Regions from separate parts of the Candidatus Photobacterium acropomis genome, predicted to be linked through region 3. Evidence: predicted binding sites of a transcription regulator. Region 3 holds the regulator's gene; each other region holds the start of a gene.

Region 1 (10,791 bases), 470 kb from region 3:
TTCACGGGGTCTTTCCGTCTAGCCGCGGGGACGCAGCATCTTCACTGCGATTTCAATTTCACTGAGTCTCGGGTGGAGACAGCGTGGCCATCATTACGCCATTCGTGCAGGTCGGAACTTACCCGACAAGGAATTTCGCTACCTTAGGACCGTTATAGTTACGGCCGCCGTTTACCGGGGCTTCGATCAAGAGCTTCGACCGAAGTCTAACCCCATCAATTAACCTTCCGGCACCGGGCAGGCGTCACACCGTATACGTCATCTTTCGATTTTGCACAGTGCTGTGTTTTTAATAAACAGTTGCAGCCACCTGGTATCTGCGACTCCCGGCAGCTTAGAGAGCAAGTCTCATCACCGCTAGGAGCGTACCTTCTCCCGAAGTTACGGTACCATTTTGCCTAGTTCCTTCACCCGAGTTCTCTCAAGCGCCTTGGTATTCTCTACCTGATCACCTGTGTCGGTTTGGGGTACGATTTCTTATAATCTGAAGCTTAGAAGCTTTTCCCGGAAGCATGGCATCAATGACTTCATCACCGTAGTGACTCGACATCGTATCTCAGCCTTAAGATGGTCCGGATTTGCCTAAACCATCAGCCTACATACTTGGACCTGGACAACCGTCGCCAGGCTCACCTAGCCTTCTCCGTCCCTCCATCGCAATTATAAGAAGTACGGGAATATTAACCCGTTTCCCATCGACTACGCCTTTCGGCCTCGCCTTAGGGGTCGACTTACCCTGCCCCGATTAACGTTGGACAGGAACCCTTGATCTTCCGGCGAGGGAGTTTTTCACTCCCTTTATCGTTACTCATGTCAGCATTCGCACTTCTGATACCTCCAGCGAGCTTTACAACTCACCTTCAACGGCTTACAGAACGCTCCCCTACAATGAAGTAAAACTTCATTGCCGCAGCTTCGGTGTATAGCTTAGCCCCGTTAAATCTTCCGCGCAGGCCGACTCGACCAGTGAGCTATTACGCTTTCTTTAAATGATGGCTGCTTCTAAGCCAACATCCTGGCTGTCTGAGCCTTCCCACATCGTTTCCCACTTAGCTATAACTTTGGGACCTTAGCTGGCGGTCTGGGTTGTTTCCCTCTTCACGACGGACGTTAGCACCCGCCGTGTGTCTCCCGGATAGTACTTACTGGTATTCGGAGTTTGCAAAGGGTTGGTAAGTCGGGATGACCCCCTAGCCTTAACAGTGCTCTACCCCCAGTAGTATTCGTCCGAGGCGCTACCTAAATAGCTTTCGGGGAGAACCAGCTATCTCCGAGTTTGATTGGCCTTTCACCCCTAGCCACAAGTCATCCGCTAATTTTTCAACATTAGTCGGTTCGGTCCTCCAGTAAGTGTTACCTCACCTTCAACCTGCCCATGGCTAGATCACTCGGTTTCGGGTCTAATCCTAGCAACTCATTCGCCCAGTTAAGACTCGGTTTCCCTACGGCTCCCCTAAACGGTTAACCTTGCTACTAAAATTAAGTCGCTGACCCATTATACAAAAGGTACGCAGTCACCCAACAAGTGGGCTCCTACTGCTTGTACGTACACGGTTTCAGGTTCTATTTCACTCCCCTCACAGGGGTTCTTTTCGCCTTTCCCTCACGGTACTGGTTCACTATCGGTCAGTCAGGAGTATTTAGCCTTGGAGGATGGTCCCCCCATATTCAGACAAGATAACACGTGTCCCGTCCTACTCGTTTTCACTGATAAGATGTTGTCGGTTACGGGGCTATCACCCTGTATCGCGGAACTTTCCAGAACCTTCACCTAACATCAAACTAGCTTAAGGGCTAATCCGGTTTCGCTCGCCGCTACTGCCGGAATCTCGGTTGATTTCTCTTCCTCGGGGTACTTAGATGTTTCAGTTCCCCCGGTTCGCCTCGTGCTGCTATGTATTCACAACACGATACTTACTTATGTAAGTGGGTTTCCCCATTCGGAAATCCCAGAGTCACCGGTTTTTACTACCTCATCTGGGCTTATCGCAAGTTAATACGTCCTTCATCGCCTCTGACTGCCAAGGCATCCACCGTGTACGCTTAGTCACTTAACCATACAACCCCAAGAGGTTTCACTCTTAGTCTTCACTTAAAAAGTGAAATAAGTTGGTCAAACAACCAAGGTTTATGTCTAACACTTCGATCAAGAAAGTATTAAACGTTGGTTTTTCGCCGGACTCCATTATTTGTCTTCACTTTTAAAAAGTGAAAGCAAACAACAGACACTTGAATGTGTTTGTTTTTGAGAACTCGTTTTCATCTTTCGATGAAAACTATAAATCAATCTATTCGATTGAATTTACTAGTCAGCTTTCCAGATTGTTAAAGAGCATTGTGTTTATCGTTAGATAACCACTTTTTAAAAACACTCAAGAGAATGTGTTTAAAGAGTGGTGGAGCTATGCGGGATCGAACCGCAGACCTCCTGCGTGCAAGGCAGGCGCTCTCCCAGCTGAGCTATAACCCCAACGATATAAAAGACTTAAAACCGCCACTTTCATCTAAGAGAAAGTGGTGGGTCTGAGTGGACTTGAACCACCGACCTCACCCTTATCAGGGGTGCGCTCTAACCACCTGAGCTACAGACCCAAGTCTTTTTGCGTTCTTTACTATTAACCAAGCAATCTGTGTGGACACTGCATTCAACAGTTAAGTCTTTAGGTAAGGAGGTGATCCAGCCCCAGGTTCCCCTAGGGCTACCTTGTTACGACTTCACCCCAGTCATGAACCACACCGTGGTAAACGCCCTCCCGAAGGTTAAGCTATCTACTTCTGGTGCAGCCCACTCCCATGGTGTGACGGGCGGTGTGTACAAGGCCCGGGAACGTATTCACCGTGACATTCTGATTCACGATTACTAGCGATTCCGACTTCATGGAGTCGAGTTGCAGACTCCAATCCGGACTACGACGTACTTTATGGGATTCGCTCACTCTCGCGAGTTGGCAGCCCTCTGTATACGCCATTGTAGCACGTGTGTAGCCCTACTCGTAAGGGCCATGATGACTTGACGTCGTCCCCACCTTCCTCCGGTTTATCACCGGCAGTCTCCCTGGAGTTCCCACCCGAAGTGCTGGCAAACAAGGATAAGGGTTGCGCTCGTTGCGGGACTTAACCCAACATTTCACAACACGAGCTGACGACAGCCATGCAGCACCTGTCTCAGAGTTCCCGAAGGCACCAAAGCATCTCTGCTAAGTTCTCTGGATGTCAAGAGTAGGTAAGGTTCTTCGCGTTGCATCGAATTAAACCACATGCTCCACCGCTTGTGCGGGCCCCCGTCAATTCATTTGAGTTTTAATCTTGCGACCGTACTCCCCAGGCGGTCTACTTAACGCGTTAGCTCCGAAAGCCACGGCTCAAGGCCACAACCTCCAAGTAGACATCGTTTACGGCGTGGACTACCAGGGTATCTAATCCTGTTTGCTCCCCACGCTTTCGCATCTGAGCGTCAGTCTTTGTCCAGGGGGCCGCCTTCGCCACCGGTATTCCTTCAGATCTCTACGCATTTCACCGCTACACCTGAAATTCTACCCCCCTCTACAAGACTCTAGTCTGCCAGTTCAAAATGCTGTTCCGAGGTTGAGCCCCGGGCTTTCACATCTTGCTTAACAGACCGCCTGCATGCGCTTTACGCCCAGTAATTCCGATTAACGCTCGCACCCTCCGTATTACCGCGGCTGCTGGCACGGAGTTAGCCGGTGCTTCTTCTGTAGGTAACGTCAAACAATGCCGCTATTAACGACACTGCCTTCCTCCCTACTGAAAGTACTTTACAACCCGAAGGCCTTCTTCATACACGCGGCATGGCTGCATCAGGGTTTCCCCATTGTGCAATATTCCCCACTGCTGCCTCCCGTAGGAGTCTGGACCGTGTCTCAGTTCCAGTGTGGCTGATCATCCTCTCAGACCAGCTAGGGATCGTTGCCTTGGTGAGCCATTACCTCACCAACAAGCTAATCCCACCTGGGCTAATCCTGACGCGAGAGGCCCGAAGGTCCCCCTCTTTGCTCCGAAGAGATTATGCGGTATTAGCTATCGTTTCCAATAGTTATCCCCCACATCAGGGCATATTCCCAGGCATTACTCACCCGTCCGCCGCTCGCCGCCCATAATTTCCACCGAAGCTTCTATCATGTCGCTGCCGCTCGACTTGCATGTGTTAGGCCTGCCGCCAGCGTTCAATCTGAGCCATGATCAAACTCTTCAATTAAAGTTTTGTTGGCCGCTCTTGTAAAAAGGCGACCGGCTCAATGAATACTGTTAATTCATCATAAATGATGAATGAATTGACTGTGCCGACTTCTCTTATTAAATAAAAGTTATCGTATTGGTCACTAGTATCATTGATAAATCTTTTGACTAATCATTCAACGAGTGCCCACACAGATTGCATGGTCAAATTGTTAAAGAACAATACTGATTACGTTGCTTGCCAGTGGCTTGCTCCGTGTCAGTGAGGTCGCATTATAGGAATATTTTTTTTGCTGACAATAGTTTTTTTAAGGTTTTTTCTTCAACCGCAATCGTTTGTCCATTTTTCAAACAACAATCACAAAATAGGGTGTTTTTTCACTAACGCAGACATTTTGAAGCTCTAAAAAAGAAAAGCAGCGTCAAAACGCTGCTTTTCTCAATTTCTCAATCATCTTTAGCAAGATTCGATGGACATTATTGCTGTGCTAACCAAGCTGGAACATCTGCAATGCTGTCTAATACGACGTTTGCTAATGCTTCACCTTCTTCGGTGATTGGTTTACCTGTACGCACTAATACCTTAACGGCAACATCGGCAGCAGCTGCTGCTTTCATATCATCTGCTTTATCACCAATCATGACTGACTTTGCCATATCAATCTTGAGGAAATCACGGGCAGAGATAAACATGCCTGGTTTTGGTTTACGACAATTACAGTCTTGTAAGTAATCACCTTGACCTTTTGTTGCATGGTGTGGGCAGTAATAGATACCGTCAAACTCAACACCATTATCAACAAAGTTCCAATCCATCCATTCTGTCAAAGATAGAAATTCGTCTTCAGTGAACATACCACGAGCAATACCTGATTGGTTTGTTACCAATACTAATAGGTAGCCCATCTCTTTTAATTTTTTACATGCTTCAAACACACCATCGACGTATTCGAAATCATCAACGGTATGTACATAGCCATGATCAACGTTAATTACGCCATCACGGTCAATAAAGACTGCAGGTTTGGCCAAAGGTTAGCCCTCATAAATCACAATTTCTTAGATTATGGCACGAGTTAATAGTGAAAAGTACTCGTTATTCACTAACTCATTGGTAGGAGTTTATTTAGACGTCTAGACGTAAAAATAGCTATTGACAGTTTTTGTGATAGAACATAGCATCAGAATCACAGGATGATTGCTTATTTAACACCATTAAAACAATCGACCGTAAATTTATACAATAGATATTTAATATCATCCAATAGTTTTATCTAGGAGCAGGACGTTCAATGATAGAAATAAAACAACTCAATAAAGTCTTCTATCAAGGCGATAAGGCTATTAACGCATTAAGCGATATCAACCTTACGATTCAGCAAGGAACTATCTTCGGGGTTATTGGCTCATCGGGCGCAGGTAAAAGTACTCTGATCCGTTGTGTTAATTTGTTAGAGCGCCCTTCTAATGGGCAAGTGATTGTCGATGGTGTCGATCTCACTACCCTATCTAATCAGAAGCTCACTTTAGCTCGCCGTAAAATCGGCATGATTTTCCAACATTTCAACCTTCTTTCATCTCGCACAGTTTTTGATAATGTTGCTTTGCCGCTAGAGCTTGCCAATACTGATAAATCAACGATTAAAGCAAAAGTGACAGAGCTCTTAGCTTTAGTCGGGCTTGAAGATAAACACTTAAGTTACCCATCAAATTTAAGTGGTGGTCAGAAGCAACGTGTTGCGATTGCACGTGCATTGGCATCCGATCCCAAAGTGCTACTGTGTGATGAAGCCACCAGCGCATTAGATCCAGCAACCACACATTCAATTCTTGAACTACTTCAAGAAATTAACCGTAAGCTCAATCTGACTATTTTGCTGATCACTCATGAAATGGATGTGGTGAAACGTATCTGTAGTGAAGTAGCGATTATCGGCGGCGGTAAATTAGTGGAACAAGGATCGGTTGGTGATATTTTCTCACATCCTAAAACTGAATTAGCTAAAGACTTTATTCGCTCAACATTAGATCTGTCGATTCCTGCTGATTACCAAGCACGTATGACTCCAACTCAAGTTGAAAACTCATTCCCTCTGATTCGTTTAGAGTTCACTGGTGCTTCTGTAGATGCCCCATTGATCAGCCAAGTAACCCGTAAGTTTAACTTAGATATCAGCATTCTTAGCTCTGATATGGATTACGCAGGCGGTGTGAAGTTTGGATTGATGCTGGCAGAATTTTTTGGCGATCACACCGCCGTTGATAATGCGGTTGATTTTCTTCGTCAAAATAAAGTGAATGTTGAGGTACTTGGCTATGTCGCTTAATGATTTAACCCTATGGTGGCAACAAAATACCCGCCTGATTGATTTACTTATTGAAGCACTGGGACAGACATTAACCATGGTGTTTGTATCAGGGCTAATTGGTTTTGTTATTGGTATTCCGCTGGGTGTTACCCTTCACTTAACTAAGAAGAATGGCTTATTAGAAAATACCGTTGTTAATAACATCCTTGGCATTATCGTCAATATCGGTCGCTCTATTCCTTTTATTATCTTGCTGGTTGCCATCATTCCTTTTACCCGCTTTGTAGTCGGTAGCTCAATTGGTACTGCAGCAGCAATTGTACCTTTAGCGGTAGGGGCTATTCCTTTTATTGCTCGCTTAGTAGAGGGGGCATTGTTAGAAATTCCATCTGGCCTCGTGGAAGCAGCCCAATCTATGGGAGCAACACCGCTACAGATCATTAAGAAAGTACTATTGCCAGAAGCGTTACCGGGCATCATTAATGCGGTTACGATCACCTTAGTTACTTTAGTGAGCTATTCAGCGATGGCGGGGACCGTTGGTGGCGGCGGTCTAGGTGATGTAGGTATTCGTTATGGCTACCAACGTTTTGATGGCACTGTGATGGCTATCACTGTCGTCATTCTGATCGTACTGGTACAAATTATTCAATCTGTCGGTGATTACCTCGTAAAACGTGTTGATCATCGATAATCAAAACACTTTAAGGAAAACCCCATTTTAAGGAGAAGTTGTATGGCGTTTAATCTAAAACATGTTTTTGCTCTTGCCGGTGTTGCAGCAGCCCTATCATTAACAGGCTGTGGTGAAAAAGAAGCCGTGGTTGATAACAGCAAGGTAAAAATTGGCGTCATGGCAGGAGCCGAAGAGCAAGTTGCTGAAGTTGCGGCAAAACAAGCAAAAGAGAAATATGGTCTTGATGTTGAGCTTGTGACCTTTACTGATTACGTATCACCAAATGCGGCACTAGAAGAAGGCTCAATTGATGCCAATGCATTCCAACATAAGCCATACCTTGATCAGCAGATTAAAGATCGTGGTTACAAATTTGCTGTTGCAGGTAATACATTCGTTTACCCAATCGCAGGTTACTCAAACTCGATTAAAACTGTTGATGAGCTAAAAGAGGGCGACAAAGTAGCTGTACCAAACGATCCAACTAACCTTGGTCGTTCATTGTTACTACTTCAACAGCAAGGCCTTATTAAGCTAAAAGACGGTTCAGGTTTAACAGCAACTGTATTAGATATTGTTGAAAACCCGAAAAATCTGAAGATTGTTGAGCTAGAAGCGGCACAACTTCCACGTTCACTTGATGATGTAGCACTGGCGATCATCAACACCACTTACGCAAGTAGCATTAACTTAACACCAGAGCGTGATGGCGTGTTTGTAGAAGATAAAGAATCGCCATACGTGAACCTGATTGTCTCTCGTGCAAACAATGTAGATGCGGAAAACGTGAAGAAATTCGTTCAAGCATACCAATCTGAAGATGTCTATAACTCAGCGAAAAACATCTTCAATGGTGGTGTGGTTAAAGGCTGGTAATCTCAGCGTTTTATAACCATACACTTATCGGGTAGGTCTCAGCACCTACCCTTTTTTATGTTATATTCTCAGCTCTTTTGACTTCTTAGCTGGCTTCATTTCATGTCTTATAGCATTGATCCTATCGGTATTATCCTCTCCCCTTATAAAGAAAAATTTGCAGTTCCTAGACAGCCAGGGTTAGTACCGAGTGCACGTTCTGAAATTATATTGCAAGGTGCAGCAAATTCATTAGAAGCGGTAAGAGGCATCGAACAATTTAGCCATTTATGGCTGTTATTTTTATTTGATCAGAATTTAGAGGCAGGATGGCGCCCAACTGTTCGTCCCCCTCGTTTAGGTGGCAATGAACGTATTGGCGTGTTTGCTAGCCGTGCCACATTTCGTCCAAATGGCATTGGTATGTCAGCGGTCGAATTAAAAGGGATTCGCCATGAAAACGGCAATGTGATCATCGAATTAGGTGGGGTCGATCTGGTTGATGGCACGCCTATTGTTGATATAAAACCTTATATTCCTTATTCCGACAGTCTGCCACACGCACAAGGTGGCTTTGCATCAAGCACACCGGATCTCATGCCAGTGTGTTTTAGCGAAGCCGCACTCAATCAACTACCAGCAAAAAATAAAGCCTATTATCAAACCGTGATCAGTGAAGTATTAGCCCAAGATCCTCGTCCGGCTTATAAGAAAGGCAAGCCAGATCCTAAGCAATATGCTGTCCACTTGTTTGATTTTAATGTGCACTTCTCGGTGACTGAACAACAAATAACCGTTAATCAGATCGAGAAAGTTAATCAATAGCAGATCTTATACAGTTCTCTTTGGCGAATAGCGTGTAGGCTGGTAAGATATTCGGCTATCGTCAGATCGCTGACGGGCGGGATTTATCCCTTCTTTTTTAATTTAATTAATCAACGGATACCATCAATGCGTACCAGTAATTATCTTCTTTCTACTCTGAAGGAGACTCCAAACGACGCAGAAGTTATTAGCCACCAGCTAATGCTACGTGCAGGTATGATCCGTAAGCTGGCTTCAGGTCTATACACCTGGCTACCTACAGGTCTGCGTGTACTGCGTAAGGTCGAAAACATCGTTCGCCAAGAGATCGACAATGCAGGCGCAATCGAAACCTTGATGCCCGTTGTTCAGCCGTTTGAACTATGGGAAGAAACAGGCCGCTCTGAGAAAATGGGCCCTGAACTACTTCGCTTTACTGACCGCCATACTCGTCCGTTTGTGCTTAGTCCAACAGCAGAAGAAGTGATCACAAGCCTAGTACGCAACGAAGTTAGCTCTTACAAGCAACTTCCGTTGAACCTGTACCAAATCCAAACTAAATTCCGTGACGAGCGTCGTCCACGTTTCGGCGTAATGCGTGCACGTGAATTCTGCATGATGGATGCTTACAGCTTTGACATTGACAAAGAAGGTCTACAAAAGTCTTACGATGCAATGCATGACGCTTACTGTAAAGCATTCGATCGCATGGGTCTTGAGTACCGTCCAGTATGGGCTGACTCTGGTGCAATCGGTGGTAATGGCTCTCAAGAGTTCCACGTATTAGCAGAAAGCGGCGAAGACTTAATTGCATTCTCAACTGAATCTGACTACGCAGCAAATATCGAAAAAGCAGAAGCACTAGCCCCTGCTCACGATCGTGCAGCGCCAACGGTTGAGCTTTCTGTTATCGATACACCAAATGCGAAAACTATCGATGAGTTAGTTGAGCAACACGGTATCGCTATCGAAAAAACAATCAAGACGCTATTTGTTAAAGCTTCTGATGAGATCGATGCGCCTATCGTAGCGCTATTAATTCGTGGTGATCACGAATTGAACGAAATTAAAGCAGAAAACCTAGATTGTGTTGCTTCTCCACTGGAAATGGCAACAGAAGAAGAAATTCGCCAGTTCGTTAACGCAGGTCCAGGCTCACTAGGTCCTGTTGGTCTTGAGCTACCATTCATCGTTGACCGCACAGTTGCTGTAATGAGCGATTTTGCTGCAGGTGCAAACATCGATGGTAAACACCATGTTGGCATCAACTGGGGCCGTGACGTTGAACTAGGTCGTGTTGAAGATCTACGTAACGTAGTAGAAGGCGATCCAAGCCCATGTGGTCAAGGTACGCTAATGCTTAAGCGTGGTATCGAAGTAGGTCACATCTTCCAACTAGGTACTACGTACTCTGAGAAGATGAACTGTGGCGTACTAGACTCAAACGGTAAGAACGTAATCCTAGAAATGGGCTGTTACGGTATCGGTGTTTCTCGTGTTGTAGCTTCTGCTATTGAACAAAACAACGATGAAAACGGTATTATCTGGCCTGACGCAATCGCACCTTTCCAAGTATCTATCGTTCCTATGAACATGGCGAAGTCTGAAGAAGTGAAAGAAGCGGCAGAAAAACTGTACGCTGATCTAACTGCTGCGGGTATCGACGTGCTATTTGATGATCGTAAAGAACGCCCAGGTGTTATGTTTGCAGATCACGAATTGATCGGTATTCCACACACTATCGTTATCGGTAACCGTAGCCTAGAAAACGGTGAGATGGAATATAAGAACCGTCGCACTGGTACTAAAGAAGCTGTGGCTGTTAATGATGTTGTTGAATTCCTTAAGCAAAAACTTGCTTAATTCAAAAGCTTCATAACATATTGAAAAAGCTGCCGAATATGGCAGCTTTTTTATTAATAAAAACCTCAACATCTCCCCCATTTTTTT
Region 2 (10,791 bases), 290 kb from region 3:
CAGGCTTTACTACTACTTCACCGCGCCCTGTAGTTTCCAAATGAGGAAATGGCAAATCAGCAGCCATTGCGCCCGTTGACATCAATGCACTGGTAGTTAATAAAAGAGCTAATAGTTGTTTCTTCATTGGAAATCCTCATTGGCAACAACATTCGTTTCTTTATCTTAGTTCTGAGATAAATCACTTACGAATGTTTGACCACTAAAAAATGAAAACTATCCCTTAAGACCATTAATTTTGAACATTGTTCCTTTATATATTTCTCTCACCATTTTAGCGATAAAAAAATGGAGCCCAAAGGCTCCATTTTCTTCATCGTGATACTTTAAAAATTAAGCATCAACTTTGTTTAGGTGAACATCCATTTGTGGGAATGGGATTTCGATACCTTCTTTATCAAGCTCTTCTTTGATCGCTTGGTTAAGATCGAAGTATACAGCCCAGTAATCAGGCGTGTTAACCCATGGACGTACCACGAAGTTCACAGAAGAATCTGCTAGTGCAACAACACCGATTGTTGGCTCTGGATCTTTAAGAACGCGAGAATCTGCATTAACAACACGAGTAAGCACTTCTTTTGTCTTTTGAAGATCAGCTTTGTAAGAAACACCGATCACAAGATCAATACGACGTGTCGCATTACGTGAGTAGTTTGTAATTGGGTTACCAATAATAGATGAGTTTGGTACAACTACTGTTTTATTGTCAGGAGTACGTAGCTCTGTAGAGAAGATTTGGATAGATTCTACGGCACCAGACACACCCGCAACTTCTACGAAGTCGCCAGATTTGAATGGACGGAACGCAACGATCAAAACACCTGCAGCAAAGTTAGATAGTGAACCTTGAAGAGCAAGACCAACAGCAAGACCTGCAGCACCGATCACAGCAACCACAGAGGCTGTTTGTACACCGATACGGCTTAAGGCTGCGATTAATACGATAACAAATAGTAGGTAACGAACTAGGCCGTGAATAAACTCAACAACCGCATTATCCATATCTTTCTTACGTAATACTTTAGCAACTGCGCCAGCAACTGCTTTAACGATCATATTACCGATAAATAGGATTAGCAGTGCTGATACAAGATTCACTGCATATTGGATCAGTAGATCTTGATTATCACTTAACCAGTTGCCAGCGTGAAGTACGCTGTCAGTTAATGAGTTATCTGAAATTTTGTCGACAACCTTGTCAGTAACGCTCTCAGTCATTGAAGTGCTCTCTCTTATAATTTACTTAAAATATAAATTCATAGAGCAAGTCGTAGGTCAATGCACTACGACTTACACCATTGAATAAACTTCCTATAAAACACGTAAAACGGTCGCCTTACGCATATCAGAATTCTGGACGCTAATTATTCCTGCTTTTGATATTAAATAGCTACTAAAAAAAGAAGATATTTACATAAATTAACTTAAATATCACTAAAGAACCATTTAAGTACAAGCAATTAGCAAATACAAAAAAAAAGTCCGCCGAAGCGGACTTTTTCACATTTTAGCTTTGCTAAGTCGTTCGATTATAGAACGTCGATAGCGTTAAGGTCAGCAAATGCTTTCTCAAGACGAGTAACCATTGAAGCTTGACCAGCACGTAGCCATACGCGTGGATCGTAGTACTTCTTGTTTGGTGCATCAGGACCAGTTGGGTTACCGATTTGACCTTGTAGGTAGTCGTGGTTCTCAGCTTCGAACTGACGGATACCATCCCAACATGCCCACTGAGTATCAGTATCGATGTTCATTTTGATAACACCGTAGCCGATTGACTCTTGGATTTCAGCTTCAGTAGAACCTGAACCACCGTGGAATACGAAGTTTAGAGAGTTAGCTGGTAGACCAAACTTCTCTGAAACGTACGCTTGAGAATCACGTAGGATAGTTGGAGTTAAAACAACGTTACCTGGCTTGTAAACACCGTGTACGTTACCGAAAGATGCTGCGATAGTGAAACGTGGGCTGATTGCGCTTAGTTTCTCGTATGCGTATGCAACGTCTTCTGGAGAAGTGTAAAGCTCAGAAGCGTCCATGTGAGAGTTATCAACGCCGTCTTCTTCACCACCAGTACAACCTAGTTCGATTTCTAGTGTCATGTTCATTTTAGACATGCGCTCTAGGTACTTAGCAGAGATTTCGATGTTCTCTTCTAGAGACTCTTCAGAAAGGTCGATCATGTGAGAAGAGAATAGAGGCTTACCAGTTTGAGCGAAGAACTCTTCACCAGCGTCTAGTAGACCGTCGATCCATGGAAGAAGCTTCTTAGCTGCGTGGTCAGTGTGAAGAATTACAGGCACACCGTAAGACTCAGCTACAGCGTGAACGTATTTAGCACCAGCGATTGCACCAAGGATTTGTGTACCTTGACCGTCTAGTTTAAGACCTTTACCAGCGAAGAAACCAGCACCACCGTTAGAGAACTGAACGATTACTGGAGACTTAACTTTAGCCGCAGCTTCAAGTACTGCGTTAACAGAGTCAGTACCGATACAGTTAACTGCAGGTAGAGCAAAGTTGTTTTCTTTAGCTACAGCAAAAACTTTCTGTACGTCGTCGCCAGAAATAACACCAGGTTTTACAAAATCAAAGATCTTAGACATAACAATAGTCCTATTATTTACTTTGTTGTCTGTGAAAAAAATTCTTATGCAAACGTTTGCGATAGTGATGTATTTTACTTAAACAATCATGCTATCACAAACATTTAAACGTGGAAGAATGGCTATATTTCAGAATAAATCAGACTTCCACGTGAAATAAATTATGCTTTAGCGCGAGTCTCTAGCATTTCAACTGCAGGAAGTTTCTTGCCTTCAACGAACTCAAGGAACGCACCGCCACCAGTAGAGATGTAAGATACTTTATCTTTAATGCCGTACTTGTCGATAGCGGCTAGTGTGTCACCACCACCAGCTACAGAGAAGCCAGCAGATTCTGCGATTGCGTTTGCAACAACTTCAGTACCTTTACCGAATTGCTCGATTTCGAATACGCCTACAGGGCCGTTCCAAAGGATCGTTTTTGCGTTCATGATGATGTCAGCAAGTGCTTGAGCTGAATCAGGACCGATATCTAGTACCATGTCGTCTGCAGCGATATCAGAAGCTGACTTGATTGTCGCTTCAGCTGACTCAGAGAACTCTTTCGCACAAACAACGTCAGTTGCTACTGGGATGTTAGTGTTCGCCATTAGCTCTTTAGCTGTTGGGATTAGGTCTGCTTCGTACAGAGACTTACCTACATCGTTACCTTCAGCAGCGATGAATGTGTTAGCAATACCACCACCAACAACGATTTGGTCAGCAATCTTAGATAGTGACTCAAGAACAGTTAGCTTAGTTGATACTTTAGAACCACCAACGATAGCAACCATTGGACGCGCTGGGTTGTCCATTGCTTTACCTAGTGCTTCAAGCTCACCTGCTAGTAGAGGACCAGCACATGCTACTGGTGCAAACATACCAACACCGTAAGTCGATGCTTGTGCACGGTGAGCCGTACCGAATGCATCCATTACGAATACGTCACAAAGTGCAGCGTATTTCTTAGATAGTTCGTCTTCGTTTTTCTTCTCGCCCTTGTTGAAACGTACGTTTTCAAGAACAACAAGCTCGCCTGCGTTTAGCTCAAGACCGTCTAGGTAGTCTTTTGCTAATTTAACGTCACAATCTAGAACGTCGTTTAGGTAGTTAACTACAGGCTGTAGAGAGAATTCTTCTGCGTATTCGCCTTCCGTTGGACGACCTAGGTGAGAAGTAACCATTACTTTAGCGCCAGCTTCTAGGCAACGCTTAATTGTAGGAAGAGATGCAATGATACGTGCATCTGAAGTTACTTTACCGTCTTTTACTGGCACGTTTAGGTCAGCACGAATAAATACACGCTTACCAGCTAGGTCCAGATCAGTCATCTTGATTACAGACATGTTTTGTCCTCTCAACATTATTAAAAATAAAAGTTCATAAAATTGACAGCCCAGCGTTATCAATGTTCAACGCCAAACCCAGTAATTCTTACTATTTTACTTTTCAGCATCCGTGTTTTCGGTTGCATGCATTGCTAACGCTGTATCCAACATGCGATTAGCAAAGCCCCATTCATTATCACACCACACCAACAACTTAATTAAATGCTGGTTGCTTACCCTTGTTTGGCTACCATCGACAATCGCACTATGGGGATCATGATTGAAGTCGATTGATACTAAAGGTGCTTCGGTGTAATCCACAATACCACTTAATGTACAACGAGACGCATTTTTTAATGATTGATTTATGTCATTAACTTTCACATTTGTTTTAACTGTGACACTCAAATCCATAGCAGTGACATTAATTGTGGGCACCCTCACAGAAATGGCCTCAAATTTGTCAGAAAACTTCGGAAATATACGACCGATTCCAAGATGTAGTTTGGTATCAACAGGAATAATAGACTGGCTTGCAGCGCGAGTTCGGCGTAAATCAGAGTGGTAGGCGTCGATCACTTGTTGATCATTCATCGCGGAATGAATCGTCGTGATGGTCCCAGATTCAATACCAAAGTTGTCATCAAGCACTTTGATAATAGGGACGATACAGTTAGTTGTACAAGAGCCGTTGGAAACAATGCGGTGTTGGGATGTTAATTGCTGATGATTAACACCATAAATAACAGTGCAGTCGATATCTTTGCTAGCAGGATGGGAAAATAACACTTTTTTAGCGCCCGATGCGATATGCGCTAAACCGTCATCACGAGAACCATATTTACCGGTACAATCTAAAACAATATCAACATCGAGGTCGTGCCAAGGCAGTAATTTTAGATCCGGTTGATGAAGAATACGGATTTGATCTTGATGACCATTTTCGTGAGCAATAAAAAGGTGCTCCTGATCATGGCTGACAGGATTACGAAAACGTCCATGGCTAGAATCGAACTGAAGTAAGTGCGCCATTGCTTCTGGCTCAGCTAACTCGTTAACTGCCACGACGTTAATGTGATGATATTTGCCGCTTTCATACAATGCGCGAAGCACACTGCGACCAATGCGACCGAATCCATTTATTGCGACTTTTAGTGTCATATCCGTGCTACAAAAATACTAAGCGGCGTTAGTGTATACCAAGCCCGTTAGAGAATCACCATAATTGTGATATCTCTCACCAACCAGCTATAAAAACCAATATAACCAAACACATAAAGATTATTCGTCATGCGAATATAGTTATAAGCTATAGCTTAACCAAGCTACCACTATGCTATTTTCGCTTTATGTCGATATAAAAATTTCACTCAATTGTCACTCAACTATCGCTGTTAAAAAGTACGAATCCTTCAAGATGTGATTCATTTTTATCTTAATTTTCCCTGTTATCGCTTTTTCGCAATCTAAGCATTAAACACCTGTAATATGCTCACCTTCCATGTAGATATCGAAATCGCAATTTTTTATTACATTTTTATCTTATTTACTGTTTTCTTATGCTCACCCCAGCCCTATAAAAACAATAACCAACTGTTATAAAACAAAATAAAACTTATTTATCCATCTTAAATATCATCAATTTCAACGCTGCTATAGCACCATCATCATGAATTAAAGCAAAAACCCTAATATCACTAATGTTGATTTTTTCCGCTTTAACGTTATTATGGACGTCTAGACGGAAGTAGCTCTATACATGTAAACGTACATATAGCTATATAACTGCGTTATAAACGCGACCGTGCGACTAAATTCAAAGATAAGTGAGACTACCGATGGCAAAACATTTATTCACTTCTGAGTCGGTATCAGAAGGTCATCCCGATAAAATCGCAGATCAGATTTCAGATGCAGTATTGGATGCAATTCTTGAACAAGATCCTAAAGCGCGTGTAGCTTGTGAAACTTACGTAAAAACCGGCATGGTAATGGTTGGTGGTGAGATCACAACGTCAGCTTGGGTAGACATCGAAGAGCTAACACGTGAAACAGTACGTGAGATTGGCTACGTTCATTCAGATATGGGCTTTGATGCTAACTCTTGTGCAGTAATGAATACCATCGGTAAACAGTCTCCAGATATCAACCAAGGTGTTGATAAAACAGATCCTAAAGAGCAAGGTGCTGGTGACCAAGGTATTATGTTCGGTTACGCAACTAACGAAACTGAAGTATTCATGCCTGCGCCAATCACTTACTCTCACCGTTTAGTTCAACGCCAAGCGGAAGTTCGTAAGAACGGCACACTACCTTGGTTACGCCCTGATGCAAAATCTCAGGTAACGTTCGCTTATGATCAAGGTAAGATCGTGGGTATTGATGCAGTTGTACTTTCAACTCAGCACAGCGATTCAATCTCAACCCCAGATCTACGTGAAGCGGTAATGGAAGAGATCATCAAGCCGGTACTTCCAGCTGAGTGGTTAAACAAAGAGACAAAATTCTTCATTAACCCAACCGGTCGTTTCGTTATCGGTGGTCCAATGGGTGACTGTGGTCTAACAGGTCGTAAGATCATCGTTGATACCTACGGCGGTGCAGCACGTCACGGTGGTGGTGCTTTCTCTGGTAAAGATCCATCAAAAGTTGACCGCTCTGCAGCATACGCAGCACGTTATGTAGCGAAAAACATCGTTGCAGCTGGTATGGCAGATCGTTGTGAAATCCAACTTTCTTACGCTATCGGTGTTGCCGATCCAACATCTATCATGGTGGAAACATTTGGTACTGAAAAAGTAGCACATGAGATCATCATTGAAGCAGTACGTCAGCACTTCGACCTACGTCCATACGGCCTACAAGAAATGCTAGATCTTCTACAGCCTATCTATAAGAAGACAGCAGCTTACGGTCACTTTGGTCGTGAAGAATTCCCTTGGGAAAAAACAGACAAAGTGGCTGCACTTCGCGATTTCGCAAACATTAAGTAATACACTTAATACTGCACAAAAAAGGACGCTTAGGCGTCCTTTTTTATTGCCTGTGCGCTGTCGAGCCTCGGTCAAATGCTAGAGTTTCAAGCTCTCGCCAGCCCTTTTTGTTCGGTGTATAGTGCAGCTCTATATAGTAAAGAACGAGTAACAATGAATTCACTGCAACAACAAGTTATCGAGCGTGTCGAGCATGCTATTAAAACCGCAAATCAACGCTTAAATAAACGGTTAAAAATGCCAACCGTCACTTTCACCCAACGAGGAAAAATTGCCGGTAGCGCACGTCTACAAAGCTGGGAAGTACGCTTTAATCCTATTTTATTAAAAGAAAATACCGATGCTTTTCTCAATGAGGTGGTACCACATGAAGTGGCGCATTTAATTGTGTTTAAACTGTTTGGACGAGTAAAACCGCACGGTCGAGAATGGCAATTGATCATGCGAGAAGTATTTCAAGTTGCACCTAGAACCACTCATAGCTTTGATGTCAGCTCTGTTGCCGGTGAGACTTATCTTTATAAATGCAGCTGTAGCGAATACCCATTAACCATCCGTCGCCATAACCGTATTTTACGTGGTCAAGCCACCTATCACTGTCGTCGATGTCGTGAAGTCTTAGTGTATTCGCCACAGTAAAGTGCTATTTACTATTAAACTTTCAGCTAAATAACCACAACATAGTTACAAATATCTGCGACACACTTCTCAAAGAGAAAAATATCAGTAAGCTAGTGATACGATACTTTTCTATTGAGCACACTGATGAAGCGTGTATTTACCAGCTTAGCCATTGCGCTGTTATTTCCTGCTGTCGCACAGGCAACCCCTTATCATGCCAATCCTTTAGGCAACAACAGCAACGACTCTTTCAGCAAAGCAAAAAAAATTATGCAGAAAGAGATCTATATTGCGCCCCAAGATATGAAGACCATTTATTGTGGTGCCGATTTTAACAATCAAAAATATGTAACGTTACCTTCTGGGTTTAGCACTGAAGTCTATAAAAAACGTGTTAAACGTTGGGAAGCAGAGCACATCGTGCCAGCGGAAAACTTTGGTCGCGCATTTAGTGAATGGCGTGAAGGTGCAGCCGTTTGTGTCGATAGCAAAGGAAAAGCATTTAAAGGTCGTAAATGTGCTGAAAAAGCAAATAAAGAATATCGCTTTATGCAATCCGATCTTTACAACTTATATCCAGCAGTCGGTGCTGTGAACGCAGCACGTCAGAATTACAACTTCGTTATGCTACCAAGTACCAGTAGCAAAAATTACCGTTCGTTCGGTAGCTGTGACATGATCATCGATAAAAAAGATCATGATGCTCAACCACCAGAGCGCGCGCGTGGTGTGATTGCCCGTACTTACATGTACTTTGAAGCGGTCTACCCTAAATACAAGATGAGTAAACAACAACGCCGATTAATGGATGCTTGGGATAAGCAATACCCAGTCACCAAATGGGAATGTCAACGCGCTGCTAAGATTGAAAAAATCCAAGGTAACGTTAACCCTATTCTTGCGAGCCGTTGTTCATAACAGCATCTTTTACTTAAACGCACTTTAGCGTTCAAAAACGCGTTATGTGTAAATAACGCGTTTTATTTCACCTCGAATAATTGGCGAACAGAGCATCCATGTTAAGATTCGTCATTACTCTTTTTTTATTGCATAGATGACCGCATTATGAGAATTCCACGTATTTATCATCCAGAATCTTTACCTTCTCAAGGCAAGGTAATGCTCAGTGACGATGCAGCTAACCATGTTGGCCGCGTTATGCGTATGCAAGCAGGTCAAGAACTTCTAATGTTCGATGGCAGTGATGCAGAGTTTCCTGCTGTGATCACTAACGCCAGCAAAAAAAGCGTTGAAGTTGAAATTCAATCTCGTGTGGAACATAGCGTTGAGTCACCACTGAATATCCATTTAGGTCAGGTGATTTCACGTGGTGATAAAATGGAATTCACCATTCAAAAATCAGTGGAATTAGGTGTAAGCACTATTACCCCACTGATTTCTGAACGTTGTGGCGTTAAATTAAATGCTGAGCGTTTTGAAAAGAAACTCGACCAATGGCAAAAGATCGCCATTGCTGCCTGTGAGCAATGTGGTCGTAACGTTGTGCCAACCATTCGTCCAGTGATGAAACTGGAACAATGGTGTGCTGAGGAATATGATGGATTAAAGCTTAACTTACATCCTCGCGCTAAATATTCCATTAATACCCTGCCTACACCTGTGACTAATGTACGTTTACTGATTGGTCCTGAAGGCGGTTTATCAGCTGAAGAAATCGGCATGACGGAAGAATATAAATTTGATGAAATTTTGCTGGGTCCTCGTGTACTACGTACAGAAACCACAGCAATGACAGCCATCACCGCACTACAAGTACGTTTTGGTGATTTAGGCTAATTAGATTAGGAGAACACAATGATCAAACTGGGTATCGTGATGGACCCTATCGAGTCTATCAATATCAAGAAAGATTCAAGCTTTGCCATGATGTTAGAAGCTCAACGTCGTGGTTGGGAAATTCATTACATGGAAATGAATGATCTTTCGTTAGAGCAAGGCAAAGCAATTGCTCGTACTCGTGTGGTAACAGTACAACAAGATCCTGAACACTGGTTTGATTTCCACAGCGAGCAAGAGATTGAATTATCAGATCTTGATGCTGTGCTAATGCGTAAAGATCCTCCGTTTGATACTGAGTACATCTACGCGACTTACATCCTTGAACGTGCAGAAGATAACGGTGCTCTAATCGTTAATAAGCCGCAAAGCTTACGTGACTGTAATGAAAAGCTATTTACGGCATGGTTCCCAGAGCTAACGCCAACCACTATCGTGACGCGTCGTGCAGAGAAACTAAAAGCGTTCCACCAAGAGCACGGTGATGTGATCTTAAAGCCACTAGATGGCATGGGCGGCTCTTCAATTTTCCGTGTGATGAAAGGCGATCCTAACGTTTCAGTGATCATCGAAACCCTGACTAACATGGGTCAAAACTACTGTATGGCACAAACCTTCGTGCCTGATATTAGTAATGGTGATAAACGAATTTTAGTGGTAGATGGCGAACCAATGCCTTACTGCTTAGCACGTATTCCTGCCAAAGGTGAAACTCGCGGTAACCTAGCTGCCGGTGGTCGTGGTGAAGCTCGCCCTATTAGCGAAACAGATCGTAAGATCGCAGAAACAGTTGCACCCGTACTAAAAGAAAAAGGTCTGATTTTCGTTGGCCTTGATGTCATTGGCGATAAGCTTACTGAGATCAACGTAACCAGCCCTACCTGTATTCGTGAAATTGAAGCTGCGTTTGATATTTCAATTACAGGCAAATTAATGGATGCGATCGAGCGCCGAGTAAACGCGAAGTAATATCGCTTTACCGACAATCATCAGCCATACTCAAAACAAGAATGCAGCGGCCATGTCGCTGCTTTTTTGCTTATCAGCAACGTATTATCCCTTGCTGGTTTGTACTAAATTCTGGTGTTGTACATGAATCTAACCAACCACTTTTTAGTGGCCATGCCCACTATGCAAGATCCTCAATTTAAGCAAAGTGTTATTTATCTTTGTGAGCATAATGATGAAGGTGCTATGGGGATCATTATCAATCACCCTATCGATATCTCCATCGCTAATATGCTGGAGCAAATTGAAGTCGATAGAACACTCCCGATCGCCGATCCTGTCAGCCTAGAGTCTCCAGTGCTAAATGGCGGTCCAGTATCTGAAGATCGTGGTTTTGTACTTCACACCACCAAAGGGCAATACAGCTCAAGCCTACCTGTCAACAGTGAACTGGCCGTCACCACTTCGCTCGATATTTTATCTGAGCTAGGTACAACACTGGCACCAGAGCAATTTATT
Region 3 (10,791 bases):
ATAATTCAGCTGTTGGTTGAACAATTAAGGCTTCAATAAGTTGTTGCTGATAGCTGCGAAGCGACAACAAGGTTTCATGTGCTTGACGTCCATCTATCTCTAATTGCTCTAGCCATAATATTAATTGGTTAGTCGTTTTTCCTGCTGCCGATACCACAATGAGATCATTAGTATCTGAATATTCAGCAAGAATATCAGCCACTCGGCGATAGCACTCAGGATCAGCTAAGCTACTACCCCCAAATTTATGTAATTGGCGTGATGCTTGAGTCATTAATGCGCCTCCGCAGCCAGATTAAAGGCTTGCTCTAAATCTGCCACCAAGTCACGGGGATCTTCTAAGCCAACAGAAAGACGTAACAGTGACGTCGAAATACCCGCTTCTGCTTGTGCTTCATCAGACATTGCACGGTGAGTCATGCTTGATGGATGGGCAATTAAACTCTCTGTTCCACCTAATGATTCTGCCAATGAAAACAGTTTTAATTCTTTCACGAACACTTCCAACTGCGCTTGGCTACCCGCGAATTCAAAACTCATCATTGAGCCAAAGCCTTTTTGCTGACGCTTGGCAATATCGTGTCCTGGGTGCGATGGCAAACTTGGGTGATAAATCGTCCCAACCATAGCTTGCTGTTGTAAATACCCCAGCACTGCCACACCATTTTCTTCATGCATTCTCATTCGTGGTGCTAACGTTCTTAGTCCACGCAAGGTTAAGTAAGCATCAAATGGGGCTCCAGTCGCACCAATACAGTTTGCCCACCATGCGATATTTTCTGCAACATCGGCATCTTTAGAGATCAACACACCACCGACCACATCTGAGTGTCCGTTAAGGTATTTAGTGGTTGAATGCACAACAAAATCTGCACCTAGTGCGATAGGCTGTTGCAGTAAAGGAGAAAGGAAGGTGTTATCCACGGCGACTAAGCAACCAACTTCTTTGGCTTGCTGACACAGTGCGGTGATATCAACCACACGCACTAGAGGGTTTGATGGAGTTTCAACCCAGATTAATTTCGGCTTTTTCGCTAACGCAGCAGCCAGTACTTCTTGATCGGACTGATCGACAAACTCGACCTTAAAGTCACCTTTATTAGCGCGAGTATTAAATAAACGGTAGGTGCCACCATAACAATCATGAGGAGCCACAATTAAGTCATCTGGGCCAAGTAATGCCGTTACCAATAAATTCATTGCCGCCGTACCACAACTGGTCACCACGCCACCAGCACCGCCTTCTAATTCACTTAATGCATCAGCAAGCGTATTACGGGTTGGGTTACCTGAGCGAGAATAATCATATTGTGGCACTTCCCCAAAAGCAGGAAAGCTATAGGTCGATGTTAAATAAATCGGTGGGACGACAGCATGGTACTGTGAATCACTATCGATGCCTGTTCTCACTGCAATTGTCGCCAGTCGCTTATCACTCATAATAACATTCCTTGTCGGGGAGGCTTGATCCCAAATAATAAATTTATAACAACTTTAACCACAACAAAACAAGACGTCAACACATCTAGACGTCTATATGTCTTTGCTTATGGCGGTAAATCCCGCTAAAATTCAGCCATAACAAAAAAACAGTGCTCACCTTAGTGTTATTTTTCTGTTCAATACGGGACAAAACCGCGATGTTGACGTAATATCGCCGCCCTACAATCCCGTTGCTAACAGAGGGTGTCGCTCCTGTTACCACATCATTAACCCAATATCGCTGAGAAGGTAAAACATGGCTGAGTGGAATGGCGAATATATTAGCCCTTACGCAGAACACGGTAAGAAAAACGAACAAGTAAAGAAAATTACTGTTTCGATTCCATTGAAGGTGCTTAAAATTCTTACTGATGAACGTACTCGTCGTCAGGTGAACAACCTACGCCACGCGACCAATAGTGAGCTACTTTGTGAAGCTTTCCTTCATGCTTACACAGGTCAGCCATTACCAACGGATGACGATATTCGTAAAGATCGCCCAGATGATCTACCCGCAGAAGCGAAAGCGCTAATGGATGAAATGGGGATCAGCTACGACGACATTAATGAATAATTTCATTACTGACTATGTATACTAAAAAACCAGCTGCATGGCTGGTTTTTATTTATTAAAATAGCGAGTTGCTGAACTACACTTCCATGTAACCCATTGGCATTTCAATACGTGCAACACCTGAGTCAATCGCCGCTTGTGCTACCGCTTTTGCAACCCGAGGTAATAAACGCGGATCCATTGGCTTTGGAATAATATACTCTCGCCCAAATGCTAAGTGCGATACACCAGATGCATCCAATACCGATTGCGGTACTGGCTCTTTCGCTAATTCACGAATTGCGTTTACCGCCGCCAACTTCATTTCATCATTAATTTGGCTCGCACGCACATCTAATGCACCACGGAAAATAAACGGAAAACATAAAACATTATTCACCTGATTAGGATAATCAGAGCGCCCTGTTCCCATAATTAAGTCTTGCCGAACTTGATGTGCCAATGCAGGCTTAATTTCAGGATCGGGGTTTGAACACGCAAACACAATCGGGTTTTCAGCCATTAATGCCAGAGCTTCAGGAGCTAATAAGTCCGGTCCTGATACGCCAACGAAAATATCAGCGCCTGCAATCACATCTTCTAAGGTGCGCTTATCAGTATTATTGGCAAACAGCTGTTTGTATTCATTAATGTCATCACGACGGGTATGAATGACCCCTTTGCGATCCAGCATGTAGATTTTCTCACGCTGCGCGCCGCACTTAATAAGTAGCTCCATACAAGCAATCGCTGCTGCGCCTGCGCCTAAACACACAATCACAGCTTCACCGATCGTTTTTCCTTGAAGCTCTAATGCATTTAGCATACCTGCCGCTGTAACAATGGCAGTACCATGTTGATCATCATGAAAGACAGGGACATTGCAGCGCTCAATTAAGCGTTGCTCGATCTCAAAACAGTCTGGCGCTTTAATATCTTCTAAGTTAATACCGCCAAACGTGTCAGCAATATTAGCCACCGTATCAACGAACTCATCAATCGTGCGATGCTTGACTTCAATATCAATCGAATCAATACCGGCAAAACGTTTAAACAGTAGCGATTTTCCTTCCATAACAGGTTTAGAAGCCAGTGGGCCTAAATTACCTAAACCTAAAATCGCAGTACCATTGGTGATCACCGCAACCATATTGCCTTTCGCTGTGTACTTATAGACGTTATCAGCATCTTGGGCGATTTCTCTTACGGGCTCAGCCACACCTGGGCTATATGCGAGCGCAAGATCATTAACCGTATTAGCAGGCTTGGTCAGTTCAACAGAAATTTTCCCTGGGACAGGAAGTGAGTGGTAATCGAGAGCTTGTTGACGGAAGTCTTCAGTCATAGTGATATTTGAGCCTCAGCGCTGACATTTATAATGGCAAACTACATGTGTAATTCGTATTTGTTATTAAATAATATGCCATTAAGTATCAATTTCCCAGCTCACGAAGAACAAGAGTAATACATTTAAGTAACAGTTATACCAAGAGTATTTTATAAAGACATAAAAAAAGGGATGCTTACGCATCCCTTTTTTCTAAATTCATCTGGCAAATGATTACTTGCTAGAAAGCGCACCGAAACGCTTGTTGAATTTGTCGATACGACCACCAGAGCTAACTTGACGTTGCTTACCAGTGTAGAATGGGTGACACTTGTCGCATACATCAAGGTTGATGTCTTTACCCATAGTAGAGTTAAATACGAAAGTGTTGCCACAAGAACAACGTGCGTTTACTGCTGTGTACTCTGGGTGAATACCTTGTTTCATGGGATAACCTCAAAATTAAGGCCGTGTCGCTCTCCCGATCCAAAGCCGGGCACCACACGTCGTTAAAAAATATCTTGCCACATTATGCGACAAATCAGGCGGCGTATAATAATCAATCATCTCACGGAGATCAACAGAGAGAAGGCTTTTTCAGCGCTGTATTTCTTCTCTGATCTTAGACAACTTCCCCTTCTCGTTCTTAACAAGGCTTATCGAGTTTCACTCGGTCTGGTATTATTCACTACACGCTCAATGACTGCAGTAGATTATGATCCCAAACATCGCCCGTGTGGCCCTTCCTGTTCCGCTAGATAAAACCTTTGATTATCTAATTAAATCTGATGACATGCCTGTGATCGGAGGACGTGTACAGGTGCCATTTGGTCGCCAGCGATTAATAGGGATTGTGACAGCACTGACCGATCATTCCGACTTTCCACTCGAGCAACTCAAAGCCGTACAGAAAGTCATTGATAAAGCACCGCTATGGATGCCGCCATTATTCGATTTGCTTAAATGGGCAAGCCAATACTATCAATATCCACTTGGTGACACCCTTGCCAATGCCATGCCTGCGCTGCTACGTAAAGGGCGTGAAGCATCACAAGCGACGTTAAAATTTTGGGCACTAACGGAAGCAGGTAAAGCACAACCGCTTAACGGTCTCACCCGTGCTCCCAAACAAGCTCAGCTACTGCGTTTATTACAAAATGGTCCTGTGAGTCATGACAGCTTATTAAATGAAGATGTCAGCTCTGCAACCTTAAAAGCTGTTAGCAATAAGGGCTGGATTATCGAGCAACAACAGCAGCAAAAAGATAAAAATTGGCACCAGAACTTTGCAGTTACAGAAGAAAAACCGCGCTTAAATGAAGAGCAAGCCTTAGCAATTGCCACCGTTAACAGCAATCCGAATTTTGGTTGTTATCTACTTCAAGGTGTCACAGGCTCAGGCAAAACCGAAGTTTATCTTAACTTGTTAGAGCCTGTACTGGCGGCAGGTAAACAAGCCCTTATTCTAGTGCCAGAAATCGGCCTAACCCCGCAGACGATTAACCGCTTTCGTCGTCGCTTCAATGTGCCACTAGAGACAGTGCACTCAGGGCTCAACGACAGCGAGCGTATGGCGGCATGGCTCGCTGGTCGTGATAACCAAGCCGGGATCATCATTGGTACTCGCTCAGCATTATTCACCCCATTTGCCAACTTAGGCATCATCATTGTCGATGAAGAGCATGACGCCTCTTACAAACAACAAGATAGCCTGCGCTACCATGCCCGCGATTTAGCCGTGATGCGCGCTAACAAAGAAAACATTCCAGTTGTATTAGGCTCTGCAACGCCAGCACTGGAAACCTTACATAATGCGAAAACCGCAAAATATCATCATTTAACCCTGACCAAACGTGCGGGTAATGCTCAATTAGCGCGTCATGGGGTGATTGATGTCAAAGGCCTATACCTTGATGCGGGATTGTCTGCACCACTGATTGCCGAGATGCGAAAACATTTAAATGCAGGCAATCAAGTGATGTTATTTCTTAATCGCAGAGGTTTCTCGCCAGCGATGATGTGTCACGAATGTGGCTGGATTGCAGAATGTCCTCGTTGTGATGCGTACTACACCTTACATCAACAGTCGGGGGAATTACGCTGCCACCACTGTGCAACACAGCGCCCTATCATGCCGCAATGTGAACAATGTGGCTCAACCCAATTGCTGCCTGTTGGTGTAGGTACTGAGCAACTTGAAAATCAATTAGCAACCCTGTTTCCTGAATTTAAGACCGTGCGTATTGATCGCGATAGTACCCGTCGTAAAGGGGCGTTAGAAAACTACCTTGAAGCGATCAAAAATAACGAATACCAAATTCTGATCGGTACCCAAATGCTGGCGAAAGGTCACCACTTTCCGAATGTCACATTGGTCGCCTTAATTGATGTCGATAGTGCGCTGTTTAGTAATGATTTTCGTGCATCAGAGCGTTTAGCACAGCTTTTTATTCAAGTAGCGGGACGTGCAGGACGTGCAAGCAAACCCGGTGAAGTATTATTACAAACCCACCACCCAGATCATCAGCTTTTACAGTCACTGCTACATAAAGGCTATGGCGTATTCTCGCAAGCGGCATTAACCGAGCGCAAACAAGCCATGCTACCTCCTTACACTCATTTAGTGTTAGTACGAGCAGAAGCCAATGACAGCGATACCGTGTGTCAATTATTACAACAAATTCGTGGGATCTTTGAATCAAGCCCAGTCTACGATCAGGACTGCTGCGTATTGGGGCCAAATCCTGCACCATTGGCTCGTCGTGCTGGGCGTTACCGCTGGCAATTGATTTTACAAACCCCGAACCGTAAAGCATTACAACAGATTTTAAGCATAGCGAAACCCGCTATCCAATTGTTACCGTTAGCAAAAAAGGTACGCTGGTCGATTGATGTTGAGCCGCAAGATTTAACTTAAAACAAACAATGCGACAAGGCTCACATAGCGAATGTAATTAATGCTAATTGGAGCATGTTTAATCCTATTCATACATTCTACAATATGAATAGGATTGACATATTTCAGTCAGTTACTGCTTGGTTGGTTGTTATCGTTGTTACTTTGACACTGAATCCACCAGCCGCATAATAAGAGAGATATAGATAAAAGAGGAAAGCAATATGGCGACAATGAAGGATGTTGCCCAGCTAGCCGGAGTCTCAACTGCAACCGTTTCTCGTGCGTTGATGAATCCGGAAAAAGTATCTGCCTCAACCCGTAAAAAAGTTGAGCAGGCTGTCATGGAAGCTGGCTATTCACCAAACTCGCTTGCGCGTAATTTACGTCGCAATGAGTCAAAAACTATCGTAACTATCGTTCCAGACATTTGTGACCCTTACTTCACTGAAATTATTCGCGGTATTGAAGAAGCTGCAATGGAGTATGGTTACTTAGTATTACTTGGTGATAGTGGTCAACAGAAAAAACGTGAAAATTCATTCGTGAATCTCGTTTTCACCAAACAAGCTGATGGCATGCTACTGCTCGGTACTGATCTACCTTTCGATGTTAGTAAGCCAGAGCAAAAGAACCTGCCTCCACTAGTCATGGCATGTGAATATGCGCCAGAGCTTGAATTGCCAACTATCCATATTGATAACCTCACCGCAGCCTTTGAAGCGGTTAATTATCTGACTCAAATGGGCCATAAGCGTATCGCGCAAATTACTGGTCCTGATCAAGCACCATTATCTCAATTCCGTCATCAAGGCTACCAACAAGCCTTGCGTCGTGGCGGTATTACGCTAAACCCTGCTTATACCGTAAAAGGTGACTTTACTTTTGCAGCAGGTGCCCGTGCAGTGACGGCACTATTATCATTACCAGAACCACCAACGGCTCTATTCTGTCATTCTGATGTGATGGCCATTGGTGCTATGCAGCAAGCAAAACGTTTAGGTCTGCGTGTACCGCAAGATATCTCTATTGTCGGCTTTGATGACATTCAATTTGCCGAATATTGCGACCCACCATTAACCACGGTTTCTCAGCCTCGTTACGAAATCGGTCGTCAAGCCATGTTAATGCTGCTTGAAGTCCTCAAAGGTAAAGAAGTTCAAGCTGGCTCTCGTCTGCTCGATGCCAAGTTAGTGATCCGTGAAAGTGCCGCGCCACCATCACGCTAGTAGTAAAAAAGGCTGTGAGCTTATGAAATAACCATAAGTTCACAGTTTTTGCACGCTCCTGACCTTAACCCTTGCTTTATTAGTGATAAAAACTAGTCAGTCTCATTCCAAATTTGTAACATAGAGGCCTGTCCTTCTCTCAACGTATTTGTCTATCATCGTGGCCACTAAAGATTATGTAAAGCGCGGACGCTCGCCGAAACCGGCAAATAAGAAAAGTAGTCCTAGTCGTAAAAAAGCCCCTGCTCCTTCTGGTTTTCCTACCAAATGGGCCGTTACTGCTGTTGTTTTAGTGTTTGGACTGATCTCTGGTTTATTCTTCCTATCTGGCACTGATGTTCCTGAGAAACCCGCACCTAAAGATGACATCCCAACAATTGTGAAACCACAACCTGTTGATGCAGTGAAAAAGCCAGCACAGAAAGAAGTGTTACCGCCAAAACCTGAAGAGAAATGGCGCTACATTCATGAACTAGAAAACAAAAAAGTTATCGTGCCAGACGAGTTAGATAACCAACGAGTGCAACCTGTTAAAAAAGAGCCTGAGCATAAGCCCGCTCCTGCTAAGAAAACAGAGCCGGCACATATAAAAACAACTGAGCCTGCACACAAACCCGCAGAAAAAACGGTAGAAACAACAAAACCTGCCGAGAAAAAAGCAGAGCCAGCCTCTACCGTTCGCTACGTGTTGCAATGTGGTGCTTACCGTAAGAAGTCCCAAGCAGATGAGCGTAAAGCACAAATTGCATTCCAAGGCCTTAACAGCCAGCTAAAGGTCAGCAGTGATGCAAAAGGTACTTGGTATCGCGTGGTATTAGGCCCTTACTCTCAAAAGAGCAGTGCTGAAAAAGACAAAGCGAAGCTACAAAGTAGCGGTGTTTCCCCTTGTGGTATTTGGCATTGGGAATAACGCGCTAGTTTCTCTCTCATCACAAGAAGGACGTGCTTAGGTACGTCCTTTTTTTATGTATTTCTCACGTAATAATCGTGACCAATTCATAGTTAACACTTGAAAAGCCCTTCCGTCATCCCCAGATCTTTTAACATTAACGATACCGGCTATGCCGGCGCAGAACCAGAGAGGTTTACCCCGTGACAACTATTGTATCTGTACGTCGAAACGGAAAAGTCGTGATTGCTGGTGATGGCCAAGTTTCACTTGGTAATACAGTAATGAAAGGCAACGCACGTAAAGTTCGCCGTCTATATAACAATAAAGTACTGGCAGGTTTTGCTGGCGGTACCGCTGATGCATTCACATTATTCGAGCGTTTTGAGCGTAAGCTTGAGATGCACCAAGGTCATCTTCTTAAATCGGCTGTTGAGCTTGCGAAAGATTGGCGTACTGACCGCGCCCTACGTAAGCTAGAAGCACTACTTGCTGTTGCTGATGAAACAGGCTCTTTAATTATCACTGGTAACGGTGATGTGGTTCAGCCTGAGCACGATTTAATTGCGATTGGCTCTGGCGGTAACTTCGCCCAAGCTGCAGCCACGGCACTACTAGAAAATACTGATTTAGGTGCCCGTGAAATTGCAGAAAAAGCCCTAAATATTGCTGGTGATATTTGTGTGTTCACTAACCACAATCACACCATTGAAGAACTAGAAACTAAGTAAGGAAGTTGTAATGTCTGAGATGACTCCTCGCGAAATCGTCCATGAGTTAGACCGTCACATTATCGGTCAAGACAAAGCGAAGCGTGCTGTTGCGATTGCACTACGTAACCGCTGGCGTCGCATGCAACTTCCAGAAGAGTTGCGTGTAGAAGTAACACCAAAGAACATTCTAATGATTGGTCCAACCGGTGTGGGTAAAACTGAGATTGCTCGCCGTTTAGCAAAACTTGCAAATGCACCTTTCATTAAAGTAGAAGCAACAAAATTCACCGAAGTGGGTTATGTTGGTAAAGAAGTCGAAACGATCATCCGTGACTTAACGGATGTGGCGGTAAAAATGACCCATCAGCAAGCGACGGAAAAAGTACGCTTCCGCGCTGAGGAATTAGCTGAAGAGCGTATTCTTGATGTGCTATTACCACCAGCACGCGATGCTTGGGGTCAAAACGAAGCCAGCGAAAGCGAATCATCTACTCGTCAATCTTTCCGTAAGAAATTACGTGAAGGTAAGCTAGACGATAAAGAAATTGAAATGGATATTGCAGCCCCACAAATGGGTGTAGAGATCATGGCACCTCCTGGTATGGAAGAAATGACCAACCAGCTACAGGGTATGTTCCAAAACTTAGCAGGCAATACCACCAAAAAGCGCAAGATGAAGATCAAAGACGCGCTAAAAGCAGCAACTGAAGAAGAAGCAGCAAAACTAGTAAACCAAGAAGAGCTAAAAGAGCAAGCTATTCACGCGGTTGAAAACAACGGCATCGTCTTTATCGATGAGATCGATAAGATCTGTAAGCGTGGTGAATCGTCAGGCCCAGATGTTTCTCGTGAAGGTGTACAGCGTGATCTACTACCATTAGTCGAAGGCAGCACGGTATCAACCAAGCACGGTATGGTGAAAACTGACCACATTCTGTTTGTAGCATCCGGTGCATTCCAAGTCGCTAAACCATCGGATTTGATCCCAGAGCTGCAAGGTCGTCTACCTATTCGTGTTGAGCTTGAAGCGCTAACCAGCAACGACTTCAAACGCATTCTAACCGAGCCAAATGCCTCTCTAACTGAGCAGTACAAAGCATTAATGGCAACAGAATCGGTAGAAATTGAATTCTCAGCTGATGGTATCGATAGCCTAGCCGATGCTGCATGGCAGGTGAATGAGCGTACTGAGAACATTGGTGCTCGTCGTCTTCACACTGTGATGGAGCGTCTAATGGAAGAGATCTCTTACGATGCGAGCGAGAAATCAGGTGAGAAATTCACAATCGATGCTGCATACGTGAAAGAGCGTCTTGGTGAGTTCGTACAAGATGAAGATCTAAGCCGTTTTATTCTTTAATAAAACCGCCTATCACGATACAAAAACGGTGCCCTGCTGCACCGTTTTTTTATTCTAAAATGACTATTCGTAGGATAAATTTGCGCACTGTCAAATTTCAGCCATAATAGCAATCCACTCATTATTTAAGTATATAGATTATGAAATCGTCTTCTTCACTCGCAGTTTGGTTAGATGCTGCAAGACCAAAAACCTTGCCTCTAGCCATCGCATCAATTGTGTGCGGTAGCGCAGTGGCAGGATGGCATGGAAGTTTTTCTGCTCTAGTTGCAGCGCTCGCTTTGTTAACCGCCCTTTTGCTGCAAATCCTTTCTAACCTTGCCAACGACTACGGTGATGCGG

The links. The regulator MetJ, encoded in region 3, represses methionine synthesis genes. The targets are predictions, from matches to a motif close to TTAGACNTNTANANGTCTAA.
Region 1: metN (methionine ABC transporter ATP-binding protein MetN) is a predicted target of MetJ. The motif match lies at 5,324-5,343, and genes of this name have one in related genera.
Region 2: metK (methionine adenosyltransferase) is a predicted target of MetJ. The motif match lies at 5,675-5,694, and genes of this name have one in related genera.

What each region holds. Positions count from the first base shown of each region.
Region 1 covers NZ_CP131609.1:1,121,472-1,132,262, reverse strand. The annotation lists rRNA gene Q7657_RS12120 (23S ribosomal RNA) at 1-2,057, opposite strand, end outside; tRNA gene Q7657_RS12115 (tRNA-Ala) at 2,395-2,470, opposite strand; tRNA gene Q7657_RS12110 (tRNA-Ile) at 2,516-2,592, opposite strand; rRNA gene Q7657_RS12105 (16S ribosomal RNA) at 2,666-4,216, opposite strand; gene gmhB (D-glycero-beta-D-manno-heptose 1,7-bisphosphate 7-phosphatase) at 4,675-5,229, opposite strand; gene metN (methionine ABC transporter ATP-binding protein MetN) at 5,490-6,524, shown strand; gene Q7657_RS12090 (methionine ABC transporter permease) at 6,514-7,200, shown strand; gene Q7657_RS12085 (MetQ/NlpA family lipoprotein) at 7,243-8,058, shown strand; gene tsaA (tRNA (N6-threonylcarbamoyladenosine(37)-N6)-methyltransferase TrmO) at 8,161-8,862, shown strand; gene Q7657_RS12075 (proline--tRNA ligase) at 8,989-10,704, shown strand.
Region 2 covers NZ_CP131609.1:938,673-949,463, reverse strand. The annotation lists gene Q7657_RS11205 (oxidative stress defense protein) at 1-127, opposite strand, end outside; gene mscS (small-conductance mechanosensitive channel MscS) at 334-1,218, opposite strand; gene fbaA (class II fructose-bisphosphate aldolase) at 1,530-2,606, opposite strand; gene Q7657_RS11190 (phosphoglycerate kinase) at 2,768-3,931, opposite strand; gene epd (erythrose-4-phosphate dehydrogenase) at 4,028-5,074, opposite strand; gene metK (methionine adenosyltransferase) at 5,752-6,906, shown strand; gene Q7657_RS11175 (SprT family zinc-dependent metalloprotease) at 7,060-7,545, shown strand; gene Q7657_RS11170 (endonuclease) at 7,672-8,445, shown strand; gene rsmE (16S rRNA (uracil(1498)-N(3))-methyltransferase) at 8,593-9,324, shown strand; gene gshB (glutathione synthase) at 9,343-10,293, shown strand; gene Q7657_RS11155 (YqgE/AlgH family protein) at 10,417-10,791, shown strand, end outside.
Region 3 covers NZ_CP131609.1:650,330-661,120, reverse strand. The annotation lists gene Q7657_RS09740 (bifunctional aspartate kinase/homoserine dehydrogenase II) at 1-274, opposite strand, end outside; gene Q7657_RS09735 (O-succinylhomoserine (thiol)-lyase) at 274-1,440, opposite strand; gene metJ (met regulon transcriptional regulator MetJ) at 1,739-2,056, shown strand; gene Q7657_RS09725 (malic enzyme-like NAD(P)-binding protein) at 2,133-3,380, opposite strand; gene rpmE (50S ribosomal protein L31) at 3,597-3,809, opposite strand; gene priA (primosomal protein N') at 4,078-6,279, shown strand; gene cytR (DNA-binding transcriptional regulator CytR) at 6,465-7,487, shown strand; gene Q7657_RS09705 (SPOR domain-containing protein) at 7,648-8,397, shown strand; gene hslV (ATP-dependent protease subunit HslV) at 8,580-9,107, shown strand; gene hslU (ATP-dependent protease ATPase subunit HslU) at 9,118-10,449, shown strand; gene Q7657_RS09690 (1,4-dihydroxy-2-naphthoate polyprenyltransferase) at 10,590-10,791, shown strand, end outside.